2 regions of the Alteromonas alvinellae genome follow, and region 1 is predicted to be linked to the other one. Evidence: predicted binding sites of a transcription regulator. Region 1 holds the regulator's gene; the other holds the start of a gene.

Region 1 (8,304 bases):
TGGGCATGGTTATATTGCCCATGCCGCCGTTCTTATTGGATGTGCTGTTTAGCTTCAACATTGCTTTGTCACTAGTGATTATCTTGGTGGCTGTACTTACCCAGCGTCCAGTAGATTTCGGCATTTTCCCCTTGGTGTTACTTATCGCTACGGTATTAAGGCTTGCGCTGAACGTTGCTTCTACGCGGGTTGTTTTGCTTTATGGGCACGAGGGCGGCGATGCTGCGGGTAAGGTTATCGAAGCCTTTGGTGCGGTCGTTATCGGTGGTAACTATGCCGTAGGTATTGTTGTTTTCGCCATTCTTCTTATTATCAACTTTAAAGTAGTAACCGCATGTGCAGGGCGTATCTCAGAAGTAAGTGCTCGCTTTACGTTGGATGCTATGCCTGGTAAGCAGATGGCAATCGATGCCGACTTGAATGCTGGTTATATTGACCAAGACCAAGCGCGTCAGCGCCGCGAAGAAATAACCGCAGAGGCTGACTTTTACGGGTCGATGGACGGTGCCTCAAAATTTGTAAAAGGTGACGCGGTAGCGGGCCTTTTCATCATGCTAATTAACATTGTCGGCGGTCTTTTCATTGGCATGATTCAGCACGGGCTTTCATTCGGTAATGCTATTGAAATCTACACCATATTGACTATTGGTGATGGTTTGGTGGCGCAAATTCCTTCATTATTACTTTCGGTAGCAACAGCCATTATCGTGACTCGTGAGAATGAAACTCAAGAAATGGGTAAAGAGATCCGTGGTCAGCTAGGTAATAATCAAGCGCTTTATATTGCCTCGGGCGTGCTTTTTGTCATGGGTATTATCCCTGGTATGCCTCATATCGCATTTTTGGGTTTTTCCTTCCTGATTGCCGGCTTTGCTTATTGGCAGTCGGTTCAAGCGAAGAAAAAAGCTGCAGAGCCTAAAGTGCCAGACAACGTGGTAAAAGACGAGTCGGTCGCGCCTGAAGTTAAAGAGTTAGGTTGGGATGATGTTCAGCAAGTAGATACTATCGGATTGGAAGTGGGCTATCGCTTAATTCCCTTGGTCGATAAATCCCAAGGTGGCGAGTTGTTGACGCGTATTAAAGGTGTGCGGAAGAAACTATCGCAGGAGCTGGGGTTCCTTATTCCGCCTGTCCACATCCGTGATAACTTAGACCTTGAACCTAATACTTATACGATTGCTATGCTTGGCGTAACCATTGGCGATTCTGTTATTAGTCATGATGAAGAGCTTGCTATCAACCCTGGGCAGGTGTTCGGTAAATTAGAAGGGCGAGCCACTAAAGACCCAGCCTTTGGTTTAGATGCAGTTTGGATTAAGCCGAATAAGCGCGAGCATGCGCAAACCTTGGGATACACTGTGGTAGATGCTGCTACGGTTGTGGCAACGCATCTAAGTCAATTACTTTCTAATAATGCTTATCAATTGCTAGGCCATGAAGAGGCACAGCAACTTCTTGATATGCTAGCCAAGCAGCATCCGAAACTTGTGGAAGGATTAGTACCAGACATCCTTCCGTTAAGTACGGTAGTGAAAGTGCTGCAAACCTTATTGTTTGAGGGCGTGCCTATTCGCGATATGCGTACTATTGTACAAACGCTTAGTGAGTACGGTACACGTAGCCAAGACCCAGATGTACTGGTGTCTGCAGTGCGTATTGCCCTTAAGCGTCTAATTGTCCAAGAGATTACACAAGGGGCAAAAGAGATACCTGTCATAACCTTGGCGCCAGAGTTGGAACAGATGTTGCACCAGTCACTTCAAGCAGGTGGCGAAGATGGCGCTGGCATAGAACCAGGTCTGGCAGACAAGCTGCAGAAATCATTGCAGCAAGCCAGTCAGCAGCAAGAGTTAGAGGGAGAGCCTGCGGTACTCCTTACATCTGGCATGTTGCGACCCGTTCTGTCTCGCTTCTTAAAGTATTCTGTTGTTGGGCTTCATGTTCTTTCATACCAGGAAGTGCCTGACGACAAACAAATAAAAATAGTCAGTTCGGTCGGTCAATAATCTGACACTGGGTGATTGGAGAGGTTGCAATGAAAATTAGACGTTTCTTCGGCAAAGATATGCGTGAGGCGTTAAGCCAAGTTAAAGCTGAATTGGGCAGTGACGCTGTGATCATGTCAAATCGGAAGGTCGCTGACGGCATCGAACTTGTAGCAGCCTACGACAAAGAGCCGGAAGCCAAGCTTTTTACGCCTAAGGCGGCTGCGCAAACCGCTGCTAAAACACCTGGTCAAAAGGCAGTGCCTAGCCTAAGCGAAATTATTGGTGACGACGGCCCTGACAGCTTAAAAGCATTGCTTGAAAAGCAACACAGTGGAACTAATAGTGTGGCGAGTCCCGCGAAATCTAATCAACCAATGACAACAAACGCTAAGCACGCCAATGAAATTGCTTCGCACTTAGACTTTTCAGAGGCGTTTATTGACGATATAGAAAATCAATCATTTGGTGAAGATACTGTTAGTCAACACGCTTTCCCAGAACATCAAGCTTCAAGCATAGGCGAAACGCCGGTATCTCAGTCGGCAGAACTTGCACAAATCAAAGAAGAGTTAGCTTCACTTCGCGACGTATTACAGTATCAAGTTGCCGACTTAATGGAAGCGAAGAACAAGCGTCAAAAACCTGTTCATCAATACCTAGTCACGCGATTAACTGATATGGGGTTAAGTAGCGCGCTAGCAACACAGCTTTTAAGTTATACACCGGCCCACTACAACGAACGTGACGCATGGGTTTATCTTCTTAACCTATTGGCTAATCGCATAAATGTTACTGGTAACGATATACTTAACGCACAAGGTGCTGTTGCACTCGTAGGGCCAACGGGTACGGGTAAAACAACCACTGTTGCAAAGTTAGCCGCTCGCTATGCGCAGAAATACGGTGCAGAGTCGGTGGCTATGATAACCATTGATACGTATAGAATTGCAGCCTATGAGCAGCTAGCGACATACGGAAAAATTATTGGCTGTACTGTGCGAAAAGCGCAAACTAGTGAAGAACTTGCAGATTTATTGTTCCAACTTCGCCATAAGCGACTAGTATTGATTGATACAGCAGGTTTTAGTCAACGTGATAGTCGATTAATTAAGCAAATTAAGCAGTTCGACAACGGCCAAATGCCAAAAGTAAAAAAATATTTGGTAGCGCAAGCTAATACGCAATACCCTGCTTTGCAGAGAATTATTCAAGCGTATGATGATATTGAACTAAGTGGCTGTATTTTCACAAAGTTAGATGAGTGCTACTCTTTGGGAGAGGTGCTTAGTGCAGCAGTTGAATACCAACTTCCGGTTAGTTATGTCACCGATGGTCAAAAAGTGCCTGAAGACATTAAGATTGCAGAAGCGAAATCTTTGGTTTCCGCTGCTGCAAAGCTTTATAAAAAGTACGGTTTGAATCATACTAGTGGTAACAACGCAATTAAAACAGCATAAGCAGTATGATTGACGATCAAGCGAGTAGCTTAAGAAAAATGAAGCAATCACGGTTAATCAAAGTAATCGCCGTCACTGGTGGTAAAGGTGGCGTAGGTAAAACGAACATTACACTTAACACCGCTATCGCGATGGCGAAGCAGGGTAAGCGAGTAATGGTTCTTGACGCCGACCTTGGCCTTGCCAACGTAGATGTGATGTTAGGGCTAAGGGTTGAGAAAAATCTATCTCATGTACTCTCTGGAGAATGCACGTTGGACGAAGTGCTAGTGACCGGTCCTCACGGCATTAAGATTGCGCCTGCCACATCAGGCACGCAGTCAATGGCAGAGCTTTCACCAACGCAACACGCTGGTTTAATCAGAGCGTTTAGCGAATTACGGTCTCAGATAGATGTGCTTATTGTCGACACCGCGGCAGGCATATCAGATATGGTATTGAGCTTCTCAAAGGCCTCACAAGATATTATGGTCGTCGTATGCGATGAGCCAACATCTTTAACAGATGCCTACGCACTAATAAAAATTCTTAACCGCGAGCACGGTGTTTTTCGTTTTAAAGTCGTAGCCAATATGGTGCGCGATGTGCGTGAAGGTCAGGAATTATTTAGCAAATTAAGCAAAGTGACAGGGCGTTTTCTCGATGTTGCACTAGAATTAGTGGCGACAGTGCCCTTCGACGAGAATATTCGCAAGGCGGTGCGCAAGCAAACGGCTATTGTTGACGCCTTTCCAGGTTCTCCGGCAGCAGTAGCGATAACTAAGTTGGCAAGTAAAGCACTTACGTGGCCAATTCCAGCGCAGCCCGGTGGCCACTTAGAATTTTTCATTGAACAATTAGTTGCAGAAAAAGCCGTAGGAAGTCAGCGTTGAACAGCAAGGCAGCCGCTTATCAACAACAAACAGATAAATCGCAGTTAGTCGAAAGACATGCGCCTCTGGTAAAGCGAATTGCGCATCATTTGATTGCGCGACTGCCTGCCAGCGTACTTGTTGATGACCTTATTCAATCAGGCATGATTGGGTTGCTAGAGGCCGCTCGAAACTTTGACGGCTCTAAAGGCGCAAGTTTCGAAACCTTCGCAGGAATTCGAATTCGTGGTGCCATGCTCGACGAGATACGAAAAGGTGATTGGACCCCGCGTTCTGTTCACCGTAACGGCCGCGCCATAACGGAAGCGATATCTCAAGTAGAGAGCGAGACAGGGCGCGATGCACGAGATTCAGATATTGCTGACAAGCTTAACGTAAGCTTGCAGGATTATCACCAGATGCTTAATGAAGTAAATGCCGGAAAGCTAGTGGGTATTGAAGATTTAGGTGTGTCGGAAGATGTTATTACTACTGAACAAAGTAGAGGCAGTGACGCACCGTTAGAAGATTTAATGCAGGGTGCTTTTCAAAAAGCGCTTGCCCATGCAATTACGACATTACCTGAGCGAGAAGCGATTGTACTTTCACTTTATTACGATGAAGAACTAAACTTAAGAGAAATAGGCGAAGTTCTTGATGTAAGTGAGTCGAGAGTCAGTCAAATTCATAGTCAAGCCATGTTAAAACTCAAATCACGAATGAAGTCGTGGCAAGCTGACGAAGAATAGAGATTAATAACAATTAACCCCTCACTGGAGGCTATTTTGGACAAAAGCATGAAAATTCTCGTGGTCGATGACTTTTCTACCATGAGACGAATCATCAAAAACCTGCTAAAAGATTTGGGTTTTGCCAACATCCAGGAAGCGGATGACGGAAGCACTGCATTACCTATGTTACAACAGGGCGATTTCGACTTTGTTGTGACCGATTGGAATATGCCTGGTATGCAGGGCATCGATTTGCTTCGCGCTATAAGAGCAGACGATAAGCTTAAGCATTTGCCTGTGCTTATGGTTACTGCGGAAGCGAAAAAAGAGCAAATCGTTGCAGCGGCGCAAGCAGGTGTAAATGGTTACGTTGTAAAGCCGTTCACAGCAGCAACACTAAAAGAAAAATTAGATAAAATATTCGAACGTTTAGGTTGATCCAGACGCTCACCAGATAAATGAGGTTTACTGGATGACAACGAATGTAAACGTTCCAATATCGTTAGAGGAAGCAAAACAACTTGTCGCCTTTCTTGAAGAAGGCGATAAGACTTCAGCTAGCGCACTACTTGAAGCCGTCTCAATGAAAGAAAACGTTGAGTTGTTTGCTGAAGTAGGTAAATTGACGCGTCAACTCCACGACGCGTTGAATAACTTTCAAATAGACGACCGCATCAAAAATTTAGCTACAGATGACATTCCTGATGCGCAGTCCCGCCTTACCTACGTAATTGAAGAAACTGAAAAAGCTGCTAATACTACTATGGATGCCGTTGAGGCGAGCATGCCGATAGCAGAAATGCTGTCGGAGCGGATCGAAAAGGTCATGCCAGAGTGGAAGAAGCTTATGAATCGCCAAATCGAACTTGGTGAATTTAAGGCTTTATGCGCAGACTTAGACGAATTATTGGAAGAAGGTTCGGCTCAGTCAGCTAAACTTACACAATTGCTTACCGAAGTTTTGATGGCACAGGGCTATCAAGACTTAACAGGGCAGGTTATTCGTCGCGTTATCGACCTTGTAAAAGAGGTAGAAGATAGTCTTGTAAACATGCTTACCATGTTTGGGGAACGCGACGGTACAGAACACACTAAACCATCTAGCGTTAAGGCCGATAAGGTTGATGGTGTAGAGGCGGAAGGCCCAATCATTGATGCTGATCAACGGGACGATGTCGTTTCAGGTCAAGATGATGTAGATGATCTTCTGTCTAGCTTAGGTTTTTAGGGGAGCGGGCGCATGTCGTTTGATGTTGACGAGGATATATTACAGGACTTTTTGGTTGAGGCCGGAGAGATACTTGAACAATTACAAGAACAGCTCGTTGATCTTGAGAACAATCCTGAAGACGCGGATTTATTAAATGCAATTTTCCGTGGCTATCACACAGTAAAAGGCGGAGCGGGCTTCCTTTCTCTTACTGAGTTAGTTGAAATTTGTCACGGTGCCGAAAACGTTTTTGACGTAATGCGCAATGGCCAAAGAACGCTAACACCTGAATTAATGGATATTATTTTGCAGGCCACGGATGTGGTCGTTGAAATGTTCGAGCGCGTAAAAGCGCGCGATCCATTGGAGCCTGCAGATGCGCATCTAGTGGACGTTTTACACAAATTAAGCCGCCCAGAATCTCCAGATGAAAACATATTCGAGAACGCCAGTACGCCCGCTGCCGAGCCAGAGGTGGTTGCTGAAGAGCCCGAGTTAGTTATAGAAGAGCCTGCGCCTTCAACGACGGACGTGGGTGACAGTAGCGGTGGTATTGACGAAATAACTGAAGATGAGTTTGAGGCACTTCTCGATGAACTTCATGGCTCTGGTGCGCCAGGGCAGTCAGCACCAGCAAAAAGCGAACCTGCTAAGTCACCAGTGCCGGCGGCGAGTTCTGATAGCGATGATATTACCGACGAAGAGTTCGAAGCACTGTTAGACGACCTTCACGGAAAAGGTAAATTTGGCGGTGAAGAAAAAGCGGCGGCTGCGCCAGCTCCAGCATCTGCAACGCCATCTTCATCAGCAACCAGCGCAGGTGACGAAGAAATTACCGACGATGAATTCGAAGCGCTACTTGATCAGTTACATGGTTCTGGCCAGGGGCCGACTAAGCAGGGCGCGGCGACAACGTCGCCAGAGCCTCTTGTAGATAAAGCAGCAACAGAAGCTGTTCAGAAAGCAAAACAAGCTGCGCCAGCCGCGCCTAAAGCGACACCAGCGCCAGCCAAAACAAGCGCTCCTGCTGCGCCCAAAGCAGCACCTAAAAAAGATGATAAGAAAGCGAGCCCAGCAGCACCTCCTGCAGAGACCACTGTACGTGTAGATACTAAGCGCCTAGACCAAATAATGAATATGGTCGGTGAGCTAGTTTTGGTTAGAAATAGACTCATTAGCTTAGGTATCAATAGCAACGACGAGAGCATGTCAAAAGCTATCGCCAACTTAGATGTGGTAACGGGTGACTTGCAAGGTGCGGTAATGAAAACCCGCATGCAGCCTATCAAGAAGGTGTTTGGTCGCTTCCCTCGTGTTGTTCGAGACCTCGCAAGAAGCTTAAAGAAAGAAATTACCTTAGAGCTGGTCGGTGAAGAAACCGATTTAGATAAAAACTTGGTTGAAGCTCTGGCCGATCCCCTAGTGCATTTGGTGAGAAACTCCGTCGACCATGGTATTGAGATGCCGGATGACCGCGCTGCAGCGGGTAAACCGCGCATGGGTACGGTTCAGCTATCGGCATCTCAAGAAGGCGACCACATTCTTCTTACTATCGAAGATGATGGTAAGGGAATGGATGCCGAGAAGCTAAAAGAGATCGCTATTAGTCGTGGTGTACTAGACGCGGATGCTGCAGCACGAATGTCAGATGTTGAAGCGTTCAATCTTATATTTGCACCAGGCTTTTCCACTAAAACTGAAATTAGTGATATTTCTGGTCGTGGTGTGGGTATGGACGTGGTTAAGACCAAAATTAACCAGCTTAACGGTACGGTTAATATCGATTCGCAGCTAGGAAAAGGCACGCGACTGGATATTAAAGTTCCGCTAACGCTAGCCATTCTACCCACATTAATGATTGTTGTAGGAAAACAGACCTTTGCGTTACCATTAGGTGCGGTGAACGAAATAATAAATATGGACATCAAGAAGACCAATACGGTCGATGGCCAATTAACAATGATAGTTCGTTCAAAAGCAATTCCTTTGTTTTTCCTTGGCGAATGGCTAATCCGAGGCCCCAAAAATATCGATAAAGAAAAGGGGCATGTTGTTGTAGTACAAATT
Region 2 (8,304 bases), on a different contig from region 1:
TGTTGCTAAGTTGGCTTTGTTTTTCTCGAAGCCCCCTCAGAACGTGGAGCGCATTATAGATACCTCTTGTGAAAGATCAATACTTAAATTGGATTTTTTTGCTTTTTAAGCCACTTTTGGTGTTAACCGCTCATTTCTGCATCATTTCTATGGACTCAATGCATCTTTAGACTAGTTTTTTCACATTTTATTGTTCAAATTGTTACAAATGAGTAAACTATGTACAGCCTCCAACACCATAATAAACAATAGAAAGGTAGGTATATGAAAGTAGGCTTTATTCAATGCGCTGTTATTAGCGCTATTTTTGCAATTGCAGGTTACTTGTTATTTTCTTCTGCTAGTTTAAACGTCCATGTTCCATTGACCGTATCAGCAGCCCTGCTGATCAGCGGTATCGTTACTCCTTGGCTAGCGTCTCTTATTCAAAGTTCATCTTCCTCAGATGCTAGAGCACATTCTAATGACGGATCAGTAGAAACTTTATATGTAGGTAATTTGCCATACCGAGCAAACGAAAACGCGGTGAAAGAGTACTTCAGTAGTTTTATCGAAGTGCAGTCGGTTCGCTTAATGAAGGATCGTAAAACTGGAAAGAGAAAAGGCTACGGTTTTATCGAGGTTGTCACAGACGATCTTAACAGTGTTATTGATAAGACAAACGACTCAATCTTTCAGGAACGAACACTTAAGGTTCGTCCTGCAAAGGATAAAGTCGAACACGCATAGCCCTGTATACTCAAGTATCAGTTATTCAACAAAAGCCCGGTTAGCTTTCTTCCGGGCTTTTTATTTTGGTAGACCACTAACTTTCGCTAGTTTCAGCAGATTGAGGAAGACCCTCTAACAGGGTTTGGTTAAATGAGCGGAATCTATTTATTGCTGATATGAGGTCGGGTACCTGAACATCTTCCATTTCGTTAATGATACCAGCTATTAAAGCATTGTAGTCTTCACTGCTCTCTAGCTTGCTTTCTGCATTCGCAAAAGTATCCATCATCTTCTCTAAGTATTGAGCAATGGGACTAACCACATTTCCAAACTGCCCGTTATCGCTTTTATCCTCGTTGTAATGCTGGATATTCTCGTATGTTTTTAACACTTCGGTTTGCGTAGTCCTATTCAACTGCAACGCATAGCCAACCAACTCTTTATCGTCAAAGCCTAAACTTAGTGCGTCTTCGAAAGCTTTGTCTATATCTCCGCTGTAGAAAGTATCGGCAAGATCCTGAACTTGACCGACCAAATCAGCGATCGATTCCAACTCATCTGCATCAAGTTCGCCTTTCAATGAAAAACTAATACCGCTTCGTTCATAGTATTGGTAAGAAGTTTGTTGTTGGTATGATGCTGTAAAATTGTTTTCACCTTGCTCACCACTGCCGCCAGATTGCTCCTGAGATGCCTGGGCTTGGAAGTTAAGTTGTTGAGACGCTTGGAACGAGCGAAGACTCTCAAAACTAAAACTCACTTCGTCCCCATCTTTAGTTCGAATCAGCAAGCTCCCGCTTTTCTCATCCGATGCAGCTACTGCGTTTAAGGATGAAAGTGATACGGCGTTCGGCTGCTGGCGACCGAATATGTCACTTTCCAGATCGTTTATTCCCGTATCGATGAGATCGCGACTTTTTACCATTCCTTGTTCAATCTCTTCATTCATGAAACCCGCTAGGTCTTTTTCAGCCATAGCAAAGCCTCGGCTTACGCCTTCTCTCGCTTGGCTAAATAAACCATTTAACTTCTCATCGCTTGCACCACCATCAGCTGCTCCACGAATAACACCGCCTACAAACTTAAGTACATTTCTGGCAACCTTTTCAAAATCGAACAAACTGCTCGACTTCTCTTCAATATTTTTCTCTTTGGTTGCTTGCGGCTTTTGGCCATCTATTTCTAAGGCTTGATTAAGGCTACTACTTACCACACGCAAGCCAATGCTAGTTTGGCTACTTGAAACAGATACTGAAGCCGCCTGTTGTTTAGAAAATTCAGCTGCTTGCTGCAATCCATCTTGCTGCAACTGTTTTTTTAATGCTTCATTCGGGTGAACAGATGCCTTTTGATCTGCTTTTTGATCAACCTTCTGATCGCCCATGAAAGCCTTAATTTGACCCACGTTCATAATTTGATCCTCACTATCCTCTTTCTTATTATCGGCTAAGAATCAGTATTGTTTAATTTTAATACAGATTTTTTTCTACCTGCTCCTCAATAATAGTGCAGAAGTGGATTGCGCTTGTTGCAGTTATTTTCTAAGAGACTACAATTCGCGACCTCAACACTGAATGGAGAATTTTATGACCGCGACCGAACAACAACGCTATCAAGCTCAGTTGGACGAAAAAGTAGAACGTCTTACTGCGTTACTTTCTCCGTTCGATGCGCCTGACTTGTCCGTATTTCCATCGCAACCAACTCACTACCGTATGCGCGCCGAATTTAGAGTATGGCATGAGGGCGATGATTTGTTTCACATCATGTTCAACCAGGAAACAAAAGAAAAGTACCGCGTAGATAGCTTTCCTCCTGCTTGTAAAGCAATAAACGATGCTATGACGCTGTTGTTAAAAGAAGTAAGACCAAATGAAGCGCTAAGAAAGAAGCTTTTTCAAATCGATTATCTTTCTGCACTATCTGGCGAGCTTGTCATCAGCCTTTTATACCATCGTCAACTAGATGAAAAGTGGCAAGAGGCTGCAATAGAATTAAAGGCGAAACTCGAGGCTCACTTTACGAAGGTAAACATCATCGGCCGTGCGAGAAAACAAAAGCTTATTATCGACAACGATTTTGTTATTGAGCGCTTACCCGTTAATGGCAAAGAATTCATATTTAAGCATATCGAAAATAGCTTCACTCAGCCCAATGCCGAAGTAAACTGTAGCATGATTGAATGGGCACTAGATTGCGTAAAGCCGCTCTCTGGCGATTTACTGGAGATGTATTGCGGTGCAGGTAACTTCTCACTGCCGCTAGCCCTTCACTTCGATAATGTTGTGGGGACCGAAATAGCCAAGCCCTCTGTACAAGCTGCGCAGTTTAATATTGAACAAAATCAGCTTGATAATGTGAAGATCGTAAGACTCGCCGCTGAAGAATTCACTCAGGCTATGAAAGGTGAACGTACGTTTAGTCGCTTAGAAGGCATTGATCTAAGTACATATAATTTCACAACTGTATTGGTTGACCCACCAAGAGCTGGGTTAGATGAAGACTCGCTTAGAATGATTCAGGATTACGATAATATCGTGTATATCTCGTGTAACCCTGAAACGTTGGCGCAAAACCTTGAGCTTTTAAGTGAAACTCACCACGTTGCTCAATCGGCACTATTCGATCAATTCCCGTTTACTCATCACATTGAGGCTGGCGTTTTACTTACACGCAAAGGCTAGTTTCCGTGTAAGTCTTCATTTGTCTACTATTTGCCTTCCACAAGAGCATGATGACTAACTGAACCGTCAGTTCTTAATTTTAGTAACGGAAGGTAGTCCGGGTCAGACATAAAATCGAGTGCATGTTGCTTTGAAGGCCACTGAATGATAACGCGAATAGCAGGTTCTTTTCTTTCGCCTTCTAAAGTTTGATGATTTGCACTGTTCGCTAAATATTTTCCGCCATGTTTCGACACTATATCCGCTGCGAGTTTTACATAGCGAGGGATCCAGGCTTCATCGGTAGGTGTGACTTCTAAAACTGAATAATACATATTGAGCTCTCTTTTCTTAACATTGACTGACTGTATCCAGTCATTATTTTATAGAGAGCTTAACAAGTAATATGCTATGTAATAAGAAGGTTTACACAAGAATCTGTTTCGTAAAACATTTGATAATACTTCACTGCTAGGCTTTCTGAGTCGCACCTACTTGAACAAAGCGCAATTGGGCTTTCACTCTTTCACCAATTTCACCTCTTAGTTTTTCATCTGCTTCTAATGCTTCGGCCCCCGCACTGAATACAAGCCTTACCATGGCATCAGCTTGAAGCTGCGCGCATGCGTATTCTACGCCCTGCTGTTCAATAATGTAGTCGGTCAACTCGTCGATGAAGTGTTGAATCTCTCTAAATACTGCCAACCGATAAGCCGACGACGTACCAGTATGCTCGCGTAGTAATAAACGAAATACGTTTGTATTTGCCGCAATAAATTCCATGAAGGTTTCAACAGAAGTATGTATTACGCCGCCTCCAGAGGCTATACGCCGCCTTGCCTGACGCATAAGCTGCCGCAATGCTAACCCGGCTTCATCCACCAGCGTTAAACCCAATTCGTCCATATCTTTGAAGTGTCGATAAAAAGACGTAGGTGCTATACCTGCCTCTCGGGCAACTTCACGCAAGCTGATTGCCGATAGGCTGCGGTTTTCATCGAGCAAAGAAAACGCAGCATGAATGATATTTTGGCGGGTTTTTAATTTCTGTTCTTGTCGACTCACATTCGCACCATAGGTTGATTAGCTCTGAACGGCTTGATGATTTTTAGCGCTCGGGATTGAAGCCCTAGCGTCATCTGAATAGCCATTAACGCAATCAAACTCCGCACATCAAAGACTAGCATGTGTAGTTTATCGCAACACACACCTGTGGGGAAAGAGAAACAGAATCATCTCTTTTATAAACAAGCATTAAGCAGAAAAATCCGCAAATAACGAGCGCTTCAGCGTAGCTTTACTATAATTAAACTTTACACATGTAAGCAGAACTAATCTGGGTTTTGCTTGCCTGAAGCCTCGTAAAACGATAAATTAGCGAACAGTTGTAAGCCAAGTTGTATAAAATGAAAAAACCTCCTCTTATCCTTACTAATGTGCTGGTATTTATTATATCTGGCGCAATTGCGTTTATTGGTGTGCCGCTATGGGTGGCGTATCAAGGCATCGATTGGGCAGAAATCGGTGCGGCTATATTCCTATTTTACTTTACCGGTATGTCTATAACTGCCGGCTATCACCGCTTATGGTCGCATAAAACTTACGACGCCAATGTTGTAGTTCGTGTGATCCTTGCGATTGGTGGCGCTATGGCGCTGCAAAATAGTATTTTGCACTGGTCGTCAGATCATCGTGTTCATCATCGTCATGTTGATGACAACGATAAAGACCCCTACTCTGCGAAGAAAGGGCTTTGGTTTGCGCATATCGGCTGGATGTTGCGTGAGTATCAGGCCAAACGTTACGATGACTACAGTAACTGTAAAGATCTTCAAAAAGATAAAGTGGTGATGTGGCAGCATAACTACTATTTGCCCATCGTGCTGGCGGCTAACTTTGGTATCACGGGTCTTTTGGGCTATTTAAATGGTGACGTATTAGGCATGATCCTGGTAGCCGGTGTACTTCGCCTGGTGCTAGTGCATCATGTAACCTTCTTCATCAATTCTCTTGCTCATTTTTGGGGTAGCCAGCCTTACACCGATAAGAACACAGCACGAGATAACGGTATTCTTGCGTTTTTTACCTTTGGTGAAGGTTATCACAATTACCATCACATCTTTGAGTACGATTATCGGAATGGCATTCGCTGGTACCAGTTCGATCCTACCAAGTGGCTAATCAGAGGTCTGTCTTTTGTAGGTTTGACGTCGAACCTTCGTAAAGTACCTGAAGAGCGCATCGAAAAAGCCCTAGCGGCGATGCAGCTTCAAAGGGCAAGTGAAAAAGTATCACTACTGCCGAACGCGGAAGAAATGATGCACACTATTCAAGAAGAGTACGACTTGTTGATGCAGCGTATGAGTGAATACTATGCCACGAAAAAACGCGTGATGCGCGTTAAGCAACGCACCTTAAAGCGGAGTATTGAAGGACTTGAGCTTGCATATAAATATAAAGAGCTGAAACACGCCTTTGCTGTTCAGAAAGAAAAATGGACACAATTGCAGAGTTTGTCGCTTCAAATGGCATAACTACTTTCTTTACCCTTGTATTCGTAAAAAACCACATAAGTCTATGCTTATGTGGTTTTTTTTGATCTATAGTTGGAATGACACATCAAGTAAGGTAGTTATACTGGAGTTTGTAAGGTTGGGATAAAAACTTAGCTTTATTCTGAGTTAGATGTTCAAGCTACATCATAAACTGAATTATGGCGGTTACTGTGATTTCAGACGCCACATCATAGAAGTAATAATACGGGAAGGTAACATGGCAACGAAGCAAAAAACAAAAGCTCCATCGTATCACTATGACGCAATAGTTATCGGCACAGGTCCTGGTGGAGAAGGTGTTGCAATGCAGCTTGCCAAAGCCGGAAAAAAAGTGGCGGTTGTTGAGCGCTACGAGGCAGTGGGAGGGGGCTGTACCCATTGGGGTACCATTCCATCGAAAGCCCTTCGTCACTCAGTAAGCCGTCTTATTGAATATAACTCTTCTCCCTTGTTTGCCGACAACCACTTAAGTAAAAGTCTTACGTTCTCTGACATCATGCGCCATGCTAGCGGTGTGGTAAAAAGCCAAACTAGACTTCGTTCTTCATTCTACGATAGAAACCGCGTAACGCTATTTCACGGCGAAGCCAGTTTCGTAGATGCGCATACGTTAGAGATAACCCGTAAAGATGGCTCTAAAGATACAGTCACTGCTGGCCAAATTGCTATTGCCACAGGGTCGCGTCCTTATTGTCCTAAAGACATCGACTTTGGTCACCCGCGTATTTATAACTCAGACACTATCCTATCTTTAGATCACGATCCTAAGTCCATCATCATTTATGGTGCAGGGGTAATCGGCTCCGAATATGCCAGCATCTTCAGAGGTTTAGGTGTGAAAGTTGACCTGGTAAACATGCGCGATCGACTTTTATCTTTCCTAGATGACGAGATCTCTGACGCGCTCAGTTATCACCTGTGGAACAATGGCGTACTCATTCGTCATAATGAAGCCTATTCTTCGGTTGAGGCTACCGATGACTCGGTTATTTTAAACTTAGAGTCAGGCAAGCGCATGCGTGCAGATTGTCTTCTGTTTGCTAACGGAAGAACGGGTAATACAGATACACTTAAACTCGAAAATATTGGTTTGAAAGCTGATGGCAGAGGTCAGCTTAGAGTGAATGAAAATTATCAGACCGACGTAGACAATGTCTTTGCGGTCGGCGATGTGATTGGTTATCCAAGCTTAGCATCTGCAGCTTACAACCAAGGTCGTTTTGCCGCGGAAGCTATGCTTGGCATAAAAACGCATTCGGCGTTGGTAGAAGATATACCCTCTGGTATTTATACTATTCCGGAAATCAGTTCTGTAGGAAAAACAGAGCAAGAACTTACCGCAGCAAAAGTGCCTTATGAAGTAGGAAGAGCCCAGTTCAAACATTTGGCCAGAGCGCAAATTGCGTCTACGCAGACAGGAAGTTTGAAAATTTTGTTCCATCGTGAAACAAAAGAAATCTTAGGTATTCATTGTTTCGGCGAACGTGCCTCAGAGATTGTTCATATCGGCCAAGCTATCATGCAGCAAAAAGGCGAAGGAAATACCATAGACTACTTCGTTAACACCACATTTAACTATCCGACCATGGCCGAAGCTTATCGAGTTGCTGCTATTAATGGGCTGAATAGGATTTTCTAATAGGCACAAAAAAGCCGGCGAAATTGTCGCCGGCTTAAATGCAATAACTAAAAATTAGTTACGGTTCGCAGCAAGCGCATTAAGCGAGTCTTTGTGTGCTACGATGTCGATGTGCATATTTTCTTGATCGAATGTCATTGTTGCAATGGCGTAGTCACCCTGACTCTCGCTTGCAATGTCGATCAGCTTTGCTTGTGCATCACGGAAACGAATGTTATTGCCGATTTGATCAGACATACATTGGTTATTCATTTCGAATGTTTTCGCATCCATGCAATCGAAAAGCTGGTTTTCACCAGATTCCGCATGCGCAATACCAAAGGCTGCTGAAAGAGCTAATGTTAGTACTACTTTACGCATGTTTCTTCTCCTGTGCTACAGTCTACTACTGTCACTATTAAACATACTGTATATACATAAGATAGTCAAACTGAGATCATAGTTTTGTGACAAAAGTATGACAAAGAGAAATATTTGGAGAAAAATGTGAAAGGCCACGATGCATTGGTGGTTAAAGCGAGAAATTGTAGACTGTGTACCCCTCACCTACCGCATCAACCCAACCCCATATTTAGCACTGCACCATCAACCAAGGTGCTTATTATTGGGCAAGCACCGGGGTTAAAAGCTCATGAACGCACCATTGCGTTTGATGATCCCAGCGGGGATCGGTTACGCGATTGGTTGTCTGTCTCGAGGGAGATCTTTTATAACCCACGCTTAATTTCGGTGCTGC

Evidence for each region. Region 1 encodes FliA, which starts transcription of late flagellar genes. Its sites were predicted from a motif close to CTAAAGNTNNNNNNNNNNNNGCCGATA; they were not measured.
Region 2: a site for FliA is predicted at 2,152-2,178, ahead of ACX5KA_RS01655 (DUF5610 domain-containing protein). Genes of this name have one in related genera too.

The regions. Positions count from the first base shown of each region.
Region 1 covers NZ_CACSIH010000021.1:211-8,514, forward strand. The annotation lists gene flhA (flagellar biosynthesis protein FlhA) at 1-2,006, shown strand, start outside; gene flhF (flagellar biosynthesis protein FlhF) at 2,036-3,445, shown strand; gene ACX5KA_RS01435 (MinD/ParA family protein) at 3,451-4,317, shown strand; gene ACX5KA_RS01440 (RNA polymerase sigma factor FliA) at 4,314-5,045, shown strand; gene cheY (chemotaxis response regulator CheY) at 5,082-5,465, shown strand; gene ACX5KA_RS01450 (protein phosphatase CheZ) at 5,500-6,255, shown strand; gene ACX5KA_RS01455 (chemotaxis protein CheA) at 6,268-8,304, shown strand, end outside.
Region 2 covers NZ_CACSIH010000023.1:25,286-33,589, reverse strand. The annotation lists gene ACX5KA_RS01660 (RNA recognition motif domain-containing protein) at 265-729, shown strand; gene ACX5KA_RS01655 (DUF5610 domain-containing protein) at 806-2,122, opposite strand; gene trmA (tRNA (uridine(54)-C5)-methyltransferase TrmA) at 2,298-3,395, shown strand; gene ACX5KA_RS01645 (DUF1330 domain-containing protein) at 3,422-3,709, opposite strand; gene fabR (HTH-type transcriptional repressor FabR) at 3,846-4,439, opposite strand; gene ACX5KA_RS01635 (acyl-CoA desaturase) at 4,781-5,908, shown strand; gene sthA (Si-specific NAD(P)(+) transhydrogenase) at 6,147-7,568, shown strand; gene ACX5KA_RS01625 (hypothetical protein) at 7,623-7,928, opposite strand; gene ACX5KA_RS01620 (uracil-DNA glycosylase family protein) at 8,043-8,304, shown strand, end outside.